One region of the Nonomuraea sp. NPDC050153 genome, then DNA from elsewhere that is predicted to be linked to it. Evidence: predicted binding sites of a transcription regulator. Region 1 holds the regulator's gene; each other region holds the start of a gene.
What was found. The regulator HrcA, encoded in region 1, represses chaperone genes, less so after heat shock. The targets are predictions, from matches to a motif close to TTGGCACTCTCNNNNNGAGAGTGCCAA.
Positions count from the first base shown of each region.

Region 1 (3,253 bases):
CTCCACGACGAGGTCCGGCTCGGCCGGCACCTTCGGGATCTTGCCCTTGCCCGGCCGCCGCCAATTCCCCGCCAGCACATCGCCCTCGTACACACGGGGACCGTAGCAAATCACCCGCTGACCGCAAGGCGCTTGCGCGCGCCGCTGCGGCGGACCAGGACGACGACGGTGCCGACGATGGCGATGAGCAGCCCCGCCCCGGGGATCAGGAGGAGCGCCAGCACCCCGCCGGCGATGCCGCCCGCGGCCGAGGTCAGCTCGCGGCCCACGCCGTAGCGGACGTCGGCCTGTTCCTGGGTGGTGCAGGACAGCTGGTAGTCGCCCTTGGAGGGCGCGTTGATCACGAGGATCTGCTCCCAGGTGACGGATCCGGACGTGACCGTCTGCGTTCCCGCGCTCTTGGCCAGCCTGGCGCCGTTCGAGATCTGGCACTCGTAGTGGACGGCGGTGTCGCTGGAGAGGTAGACGGCGGGCTTGTTCGCCGGGTCGATCGGCACCGTCACGCTTTCGCCGGACGCGAACGTCCTGCTGGGGGCGATGTTGCTCACGCTGCTCACGATGCCGGTGGTGAACAGGACGACGCCCACGATCGTGCAGACCACGGCGATGCCCCAGACGAGCCCGATCCACCAAAGTCGCGGTTTGATGGCTTTCGAGTCGATTCGCGGGGGGAATTGGGGTTGTTGGCCGTACTGTCCGTACTGAGGAGGTGGGCCGTATTGGGGTGGAGGCCCGTACTGCGGCGGCGGACCGTACTGCGGCGGTTGCCCATAGCCGGGCGGAGGACCATAGCCGGGCTGGGACCCGGGCTGAGGCCCGTAGCCCGGCTGCGAGCCGGGCTGAGGCCCGTAACCCGGCCCATAACCCGGTGCGCTACCAGGCCCGTTACCCGGCTGGGACCCGGGTTGGGGGCCGGGGCCGGGCTGCGAGCCGGGTTGGGGCCCGTACGGCGGAGGCGGGGAGTTGTCGCTCATGTCGGCAAGTCTGGTACTTGCCGCTTGTAAGAAGCTAGGAGCCTGGTTGCGACCTTGTGTTATCGCACCTTGTGGGCGAGAGCCGTACACTTGGCACTCAGGAACACAGAGTGCTAGATGGTTGCGTTCCTAAGATGTCAGAGGCAGGAGGTGAGCACGTGCTCGACGATCGGAAACTGGCGGTGCTCCGTGCCATTGTCGAAGACTACGTGTCCACCAACGAACCGGTGGGCTCCAAAGCGCTCGCCGAGCGCCACAACCTGAAGGTCTCCCCCGCGACGGTCAGGAACGACATGGCCGCGCTGGAGGAGGAGGGCTACATCACCCAGCCGCACACCAGCGCGGGCCGCGTGCCGACCGACAAGGGCTATCGCCTGTTCGTCGATCGGCTCTCGCAGGTCAAGCCCCTGTCCGGGGCCGAGCGCAGGGCCATCGAGACCTTCCTGGCCGGCGCGGTCGACCTCGACGACGTGGTCACCCGCACGGTCCGGCTGCTCGCGCAGCTGACCAGGCAGGTGGCGGTCGTGCAGTACCCGACGCTGACGCGTTCGACGGTCCGGCACGTTGAGCTGGTGCCGCTGAACGACCGGCGGGTCATGCTCGTGTTGATCACCAACACCGGCCGCGTCGAGCAGCGCGTCATCGAGCTGCCCGAGGTGGTGGAGGACACCCGCATCGCCCACCTGCGCGCGGTCCTCAACGCCTGCCTCGACGGCTGCGGCCTGAGCAACGTGCCCGAGCTGGTCGCCGACCTGCCCGAGCGGCTCCCCCTCGAAGACCGGCCCGTCGTGGCGACGATCCTTTCTGTGCTGCTCGAGACACTGGTCGAGCGGCACGACGAGAAGATCGTGTTCGCCGGCGCGGCCAACCTCGCGGGCGCCGACTTCTCGATCGGCCTGCGCGACGTGCTGGAGGCGCTGGAGGAGCAGGTCGTCCTCATGAGGTTGCTCGGCGAGACATCAGCAGACACACCGTCCGCGCTCACCGTGCGCATCGGCTCCGAAAACCCCTACCTGCGAGGGACATCCGTGGTCGCGACCGGATACGGTTCAGGCGACAACCAACTGGCCCGGCTCGGGGTGTTGGGGCCCACAAGGATGGACTACCCAGTGACGATGGGCGCCGTACGCGCGGTGGCACGCTACGTCAGCCAGATCCTGGCTGCATCATAAGAGGTCGATAAGTGGCAAACAGCGACTATTACGCCACCCTCGGGGTGCGCCGTGACGCCAGTCAGGACGAGATCAAGAAGGCCTACCGCCGACTTGCCCGCGAGCTGCACCCCGACGTGAACCCCGATCCTGAGACCCAGGAGCGGTTCAAGGAGATCACGCAGGCCTACGAGGTGCTGTCCGACCCGAACAAGCGCCAGATGTACGACCTGGGTGGCGACCCCTTCGGCGGCGCCGGGGCAGGCGCGGGCGCCGGCGGCTTCGGAGCGGGCTTCCCCTTCAGCGACATCATGGACGCCTTCTTCGGCACCGCGGCCGGCGCCAGGGGGCCGCGCTCGCGTGCCCGCAGGGGACGCAACGCCACCATCCGGGTCGAGCTCGACCTGCGTGAGACGGCGTTCGGCACCACGCGCGAGCTGGTCGTCGACACGGCCGTGCTCTGCGAGGTCTGCCACGGGGCCGGGGCGGCGCCCAGCACGCACCCCGACACCTGTGACATGTGCAACGGGCGCGGCGAGATCTCCCAGGTCACCCGCTCGTTCCTGGGCCAGGTCATGACCTCGCGGCCGTGCCCGCAGTGCGGCGGCTTCGGCACCATCATCCGCCACCCCTGCCAGGAGTGCTCCGGCGACGGCCGGGTGCGCACCCGCCGTACGATCAAGGTCCGCATCCCCGCGGGCGTCGAGGACGGCACCCACATCCAGCTCGCCGGCGAGGGCGAGGTCGGCCCCGGCGGCGGCCCGCCCGGAGACCTGTTCCTCGAGATCGTCGAGCGCGCCCACGAGATCTTCGAGCGGCGCGGCGACGACCTCCACTGCACCGTGCAGATCCCGATGACGGCGGCCGCGCTCGGCACCATCCTGGCGGTCGAGACGCTCGACGGCTCGGAGGAGGTCGACGTCCGCCCCGGCACGCAGTCGGGCCAGGTCATCACCATGTTCGGGCGGGGCGTGCAGCGGCTCAACGAGTCCGGCCGCGGCGACCTGCTGATCCACGTCAACGTCGAGACCCCGACCCGCCTCGAGCCCGCGCAGGAGGAGCTGCTGCGCGAGCTGGCCAAGCAGCGGGGCGAGGAGCGGCCGCCGGGCAAGTTCGCCCCCGGCCAGC
Region 1 is NZ_JBITJQ010000002.1:505,738-508,990, reverse strand. It holds gene ACIBQ1_RS06605 (DUF3097 domain-containing protein) at 1-93, opposite strand, end outside; gene ACIBQ1_RS06600 (hypothetical protein) at 111-602, opposite strand; gene hrcA (heat-inducible transcriptional repressor HrcA) at 1,133-2,146, shown strand; gene dnaJ (molecular chaperone DnaJ) at 2,158-3,253, shown strand, end outside.

Region 2 (3,253 bases), on a different contig from region 1:
CTGCCGCGCAGCGGTGGGATAGGTCCGATTTTCAGATGAACAAGCGGGTACGCGGAAAACGCATTAGGGGAGAACTCCCGACCGCCCACCTTAGCCCCTCGATCAAGGTCCGTCAGGGGCGAAGTGAAAGATCGAGGTTAACGGTTGAATGACCGGTTTAAGCAGGTGGAGAGGTGTCGCAGATGATGACCGATGGCTTGTCGAGGATCCGGGTAAGGATGATAGTTGCCGATTTTTCACCCTTTAGCCGGAGATCTGAACGGAGGCGCTCGATGTCCACGGCGGAGCCACGCTTCTTGATGGTGACATTTCCGACTTGTCGCTCGCGGAGTGCGGCGCGCAGCCTTTTCCCCGAGAACGGGATAACGTCCTCTATTTCATATCTGCTCGCCCATGGGGTGTCGATCGGGTCGTCACCGGTGATGTAGGCGATCATCGGGTCGAGCAGGCGCCCGTTCACGATTTCCGACACCTCGCCCACGAGGTGTGCCCGGATGGCCGCGCCGTCCGGCTCGTAGACGTACCTGCCGGCCGGGCCGACCGGGGCCTCGGCTCCCGTGGCGATCAGCGTGTGGCCGCCGGGCAGCAGGGTGGCGCGGCGCGTCGCCCCCTCCTGGCCGGTCCAGAGAACCGCCTCCTTGACCTCGCCCTTGTACGAGACCCACTCGGCCTCGGCGTCGCCGGGGATGAACTCGTACGGGATGCCCGGGGCGACCTTCACGCACGCCAGGGCGGCCCTGGAGACCAGGTCGAGCACCACCGGCCAGGGAGGGGAGTAGGCCATGGGGTCGAACGTCCTGCCCCGGCCCGTCCGCCTGGCCGGGTCGGCGAACAGCACGTCGTACTCCTCCGGCCGGACCTCGGCCGCGTCCCCCACGGACACCGTCACCCTGTCGCCCAGCCCGAACGCGTCGGCGTTGGCCCTGGCCACGGCGACGGTCAGCGGGTCGGCGTCCACGGCGTCCACGGCGCAGCCGGCGCGGGCCAGCGCGAGGAGGTCGCCGCCGATGCCGCAACAGGCGTCCACCACCCTGAGCCCAGGCCGGTCCGCCCCCGCGACGCCAAGCCCTCGCGGAGGTGCGCCGGCGCTCCCGGGCTCGCGCAGGGGGGTGCTCGTCCGCGTCCCGCCGGTCAGGCGGCGGGCGCGGTGGTCGGCGACCTCCATCCGCGTGGACTGCTCCAGGCCGTGCGGCGTGAAGTACATCCGCTCGGCGTCCTCGCCGAACTTGGCCCTGCCGCGCTCCCGCAGCCCCGCCTGGGTGAGGGCCGCGGAGGTGAGGGCGGCGTCGTACGTCCTGCGCAGCCTCGTGGCGGCGGCCACGGGATCGGTGCCCACCAGCTCCCGGGCCTCCGCGAGCGCCCGCTGCCCGCGCGGGGTCAGCAGCTCGTCGAAGGCGTCAAGGTCCACATCACCCGACGTTAGCGCCATGTCCGACCCGGTCGGACCGTGGGCGTAACGTATCTGGAGGGGGCAGCTTCGGTCTGATCGCTCTCAGCAGACGCGTTCGTGTTGACTGTCAAGCCCCTCTTGCATATGTTTCCTGTTGGCACTCTCCCCTTGAGAGTGCCAACGTGCGACGAGGCAGGTCTGACACCCGCGACGGCAGGCCCAGCTGGTCGCCTCTTCTAGATCATTCAAATCTGAAGGGGAGGTCCGATCGTGACGACCGCCACCAAGGTTCCCGTTAAGCCGCTCGGCGACCGCATTGTGGTTCAGCCGCTTGAGGCCGAGCAGACCACCGCTTCCGGCCTGGTCATCCCTGACACCGCCAAGGAGAAGCCGCAAGAGGGCAAGGTCCTCGCGGTGGGCCCGGGCAACTGGGATGAGGACGGCGACAAGCGGATTCCGCTCGACGTCTCTGAGGGCGACATCGTCCTCTACAGCAAGTACGGCGGCACCGAGGTCAAGTACGGCGGCGAGGAGTACCTCGTGCTCTCCGCCCGCGACGTTCTCGCGATCATCGAGAAGTAAGCCGGATGTGTCGAGCCCCGGGCGCTCTTGAGGGCGGCCGGGGCTTTCGACGCTAGGAGAGGACTTTCAAGCAATGGCGAAGATCCTGGAGTTCGACGAGGGTGCCCGCCGCGCGCTCGAGCGCGGTGTGAACGCTCTCGCCGACGCCGTCAAGGTAACCCTCGGCCCGCGCGGCCGTAACGTCGTCATCGACAAGAAGTTCGGTGCGCCGACGATCACGAACGACGGTGTGACCATCGCTCGTGAGATCGAGCTGGAGGAGCGCTACGAAAACCTCGGCGCCCAGCTCGCCAAGGAAGTTGCCACCAAGACCAACGACATCGCGGGTGACGGCACCACCACCGCCACCGTCCTGGCCCAGGCCATGGTCCGCGAGGGTCTGCGCAACGTGGCCGCCGGCGCCTCGCCGCTGTCGCTCAAGCGCGGCATCGACAAGGCCGCCAAGGCGATCAGCGACAAGCTGCTCGACAGCGCCCGCGAGGTGGCCGACAAGAAGGAGATCGCCAACGTCGCCACGATCTCCGCTCAGGACGCGCAGATCGGCGACCTGATCGCCGAGGCGTTCGACAAGGTGGGCAAGGACGGTGTCCTCACCGTCGAAGAGTCCAACGCCATGGGCATGGAGCTCGAGTTCACCGAGGGCATGCAGTTCGACAAGGGCTACGTGTCGCAGTACATGGTGACCGACCCCGAGCGGATGGAGTCCGTCCTCGAGGACGCCTACATCCTGATCAACCAGGGCAAGATCGCCTCCATCGCGGACTTCCTGCCGCTGCTGGAGAAGATCGCCCAGACGAAGAAGTCGCTGCTCGTGATCGCCGAGGACGTCGAGGGCGAGGCCCTGGCCGTCCTGGTCACCAACAAGATCCGCGGCACCTTCACCTCCGTGGCCGTCAAGGCCCCGGGCTTCGGCGACCGCCGCAAGGCCATGCTGCAGGACATCGCCATCCTCACCGGTGGCCAGGTCGTCAGCGAGGAGGTCGGCCTCAAGCTGGAGCACGTCGGTCTCGAGGTGCTCGGCACGGCCCGCCGCGTCGTCGTCACGAAGGACAACACCACCATCGTCGACGGCGCCGGTGACCCGCAGGCCATCGAGGACCGCGTCAAGGAGATCAGGCTCGCCATCGAGCAGTCCGACTCCGACTGGGACCGCGAGAAGCTGCAGGAGCGCCTGGCCAAGCTCGCCGGCGGTGTGTGCGTGCTGCGCGTCGGCGCCGCCACCGAGGTGGAGCTGAAGGAGAAGAAGCACCGCCTCGAGGACGCGATCTCCGCGACGCGCGC
Region 2 is NZ_JBITJQ010000006.1:284,606-287,858, reverse strand. It holds gene ACIBQ1_RS18350 (methyltransferase domain-containing protein) at 158-1,408, opposite strand; gene groES (co-chaperone GroES) at 1,658-1,972, shown strand; gene groL (chaperonin GroEL) at 2,046-3,253, shown strand, end outside.
Region 2: the regulator HrcA is predicted to act here: its motif matches at 1,545-1,571, upstream of groES (co-chaperone GroES).

Region 3 (3,253 bases), on a different contig from region 1:
CTCCACGGGCAACCTCGCGGGCGCGGTCACCGCGGCGGCGGCGCGCGCCGGGCTCGAGGCGTGCGTGTTCATCCCCGCCAACCTCGAAGCTGCCAAGATCGCCATGGCTCGCGTGTTCGGCGGCAAGCTGATCGGGATCGACGGCACCTATGACGAGGTCAACCGGTTCTGCTCCGAGCTGATCGGCGACCCGCTGGGCGACAAGTGGGGGTTCGTCAACGTCAACCTGCGGCCCTACTACGCCGAGGGCTCCAAGACGCTCGCGTACGAGATCGCCGAGCAGCTCGGGTGGCGGTTGCCCGAGCAGATCGTCATCCCCATCGCCTCCGGCTCGCAGCTCACGAAGATCGACAAGGGCTTCCGCGAGCTGGTGAAGCTGGGGCTGGTCGAGGACACGCCGTACAAGGTCTTCGGGGCGCAGGCGGCCGGGTGCTCGCCGGTCTCCACCGCGTACAAGGCGGGGCACGACGTCGTACAGCCGGTCAAGCCCGACACCATCGCCAAGTCGCTGGCCATCGGCAACCCGGCCGACGGGCCGTACGTGCTCGACATCGCCCGGCGCACCGGCGGGGCCGTCGAGGACGTCACGGACGCCGAGATCGTGGCCGCGATCAAGCTCCTGGCCTCGACGGAGGGCGTCTTCGCCGAGACCGCGGGCGGGGTGACCGTGGGCGTGCTGAAGAAGCTCGTTGAGAGCGGGCGGCTCGACCCCGAGGCCGAGACCGTGGTCCTCAACACCGGCGACGGCCTCAAGACGCTCGACGCGATCAGCGACGACGCCCAGCCCACGGCCGTGATCCGGCCCTCCCTCGACGCGTTCCGCGCGGCTGTCTGACAACCAGGAAAGGCAAGTTAAACCATGAGCGTTTCGGTGCGGATTCCCACCATTCTGCGCACCTACACCGGGGGCAACGCCGAAGTCAGTGGCGAGGGCGCGACTCTTCGTGACGTCCTCACCCAGCTCGACTCCGACTACCCGGGGATCGGCGCGAGAATTCTGGATGAATCGGGCAAGATTCGTCGTTTTGTCAACGTTTACGTTGGGGAAGAGGACGTCCGTTTCGCCGACGGGCTGGACACTCCGGCACCTGAGGGCACTCAGATCTCAATCATCCCGGCCGTAGCCGGCGGCTGAGTGCCATAGATCACACCTGAGAAGGCGCCCCTAGTGGGCGCCTTCTCCATTTCCAGGCCAAATGAAACGTTGAACCGCCTTCGATGCGAAGAAATGCGTCGTTTGCAGATTGACTCTGTTGCCAAACCCCGTGCCACAGGTATGGTCGAGGGCGATCGTCTGGCTGATTTTCCGTTAAGTCGGGCGATAACGGGTCTCGCGGAGGAATGGGTGAGATCTGAAAGTCCAGTAAGAGGAGTCGGAAGTGGCGCAGGGCACCGTCAAGTGGTTCAACGCGGACAAGGGCTACGGCTTCATCGCGGTAGACGGTGGTAAGGATGTATTCGTCCATTACTCAGCGATCATGATGGACGGGTACCGATCTCTCGAACAGGGGCAGCGCGTCGAGTTCGAGATCACGCAGGGCCAGAAGGGACCTCAAGCGGAGTCCGTCCGCGCGGTCTGATACACCCCCCTGGTATGCACCGGCGGGGATCGCACGGCAACGCAGTCCGGGCGAACCCGCCACCTTTCTCTCGTCGACTCGATCACGGCGAGCCGCGTTGAGGCGGCTCGTCGTGGGTACGGATCCCGCTACCTGCGGTGGCCTGGACGCGGCTCTTCGCAGGTACGGGGTCCCGCCGCCACCGCCGACGGACGGCCGGGCACGGCCCGCCACGCAAGCCGATACGGGGAGGAAAGCCCCGGTAGGAGGCTTCTCGCTTGCACTCGGCAGGGTAGAGTGCTAAACAGTTCGTTGGCACTCTGTGCAGCAGAGTGCCAATACTCGGATCGGGACGATGGGGTCTGCCGCAGGAGATGCTGACCCATGCCGTCGCGGGCGTCGGCTCGGTCCACGACAAGCCACCCTGCATCTGGGAGGTCTAGCCTTATGGCAGCCAAGATGATCGCGTTTGACGAGGACGCCCGGCGCGGTCTCGAGCGCGGTATGAACCAGCTCGCCGACGCCGTCAAGGTGACCTTGGGGCCCAAGGGCCGTAACGTCGTGCTGGAGAAGAAGTGGGGCGCCCCCACGATCACCAACGACGGTGTCTCCATCGCCAAGGAGATCGAGCTCGAGGACCCGTGGGAGAAGATCGGCGCCGAGCTGGTCAAGGAAGTCGCCAAGAAGACGGACGACGTCGCCGGCGACGGCACCACGACCGCCACCGTGCTCGCCCAGGCGCTGGTGCGCGAGGGTCTGCGTAACGTCGCCGCGGGCGCCAACCCGATGGGCCTGAAGAAGGGCATCGAGGCCGCGGTCGAGCGCGTCAGCGAGGAGCTCTCCAAGCTGGCCAAGGACGTGGAGACCAAGGAGCAGATCGCCTCCACCGCCTCCATCTCCGCCGCCGACCCCGAGATCGGCTCGCTCATCGCCGAGGCGATGGACAAGGTCGGCAAGGAAGGCGTCATCACCGTCGAGGAGAGCAACACCTTCGGCCTGGAGCTTGAGCTCACCGAGGGCATGCGCTTCGACAAGGGCATGACGTCGATGTACTTCGTCACCGACTCGGACCGCATGGAGGCCGTGCTCGAGGACCCGTACATCCTGATCGTCAACAGCAAGGTCTCCGCCAACAAGGACCTGCTGCCGCTGCTCGACAAGGTCGTTCAGTCCGGCAAGCCGCTGTTGATCATCGCCGAGGACATCGAGGGCGAGGCCCTGGCGACCCTGGTCGTCAACAAGATCCGCGGCCTGTTCCGCTCCGTGGCCGTCAAGGCCCCGGGCTTCGGCGACCGCCGCAAGGCGATGCTCAACGACATCGCCATCCTGACCGGTGGCCAGGTCGTCGCCGAGGAGGTCGGTCTCAAGCTCGAGAACGCCACCCTCGACCTGCTCGGCCGCGCCCGCAAGGTCGTGGTGACCAAGGACGAGACGACGATCGTCGACGGCGCCGGTGACGCCGAGCAGATCTCCGGCCGGGTCAACGAGATCCGCGCCGAGATCGACCGCACCGACTCCGACTACGACCGCGAGAAGCTCCAGGAGCGTCTGGCCAAGCTGGCCGGCGGCGTGGCCGTCATCAAGGCGGGCGCGGCGACCGAGGTCGAGCTGAAGGAGCGCAAGCACCGCATCGAGGACGCCGTGCGCAACGCCAAGGCGGCCGTCGAGGAGGGCATCGTGCCCGGCGGTGGTGT
Region 3 is NZ_JBITJQ010000040.1:30,588-33,840, forward strand. It holds gene thrC (threonine synthase) at 1-835, shown strand, start outside; gene ACIBQ1_RS52890 (MoaD/ThiS family protein) at 860-1,135, shown strand; gene ACIBQ1_RS52895 (cold-shock protein) at 1,380-1,580, shown strand; gene groL (chaperonin GroEL) at 2,007-3,253, shown strand, end outside.
Region 3: the regulator HrcA is predicted to act here: its motif matches at 1,872-1,898, upstream of groL (chaperonin GroEL).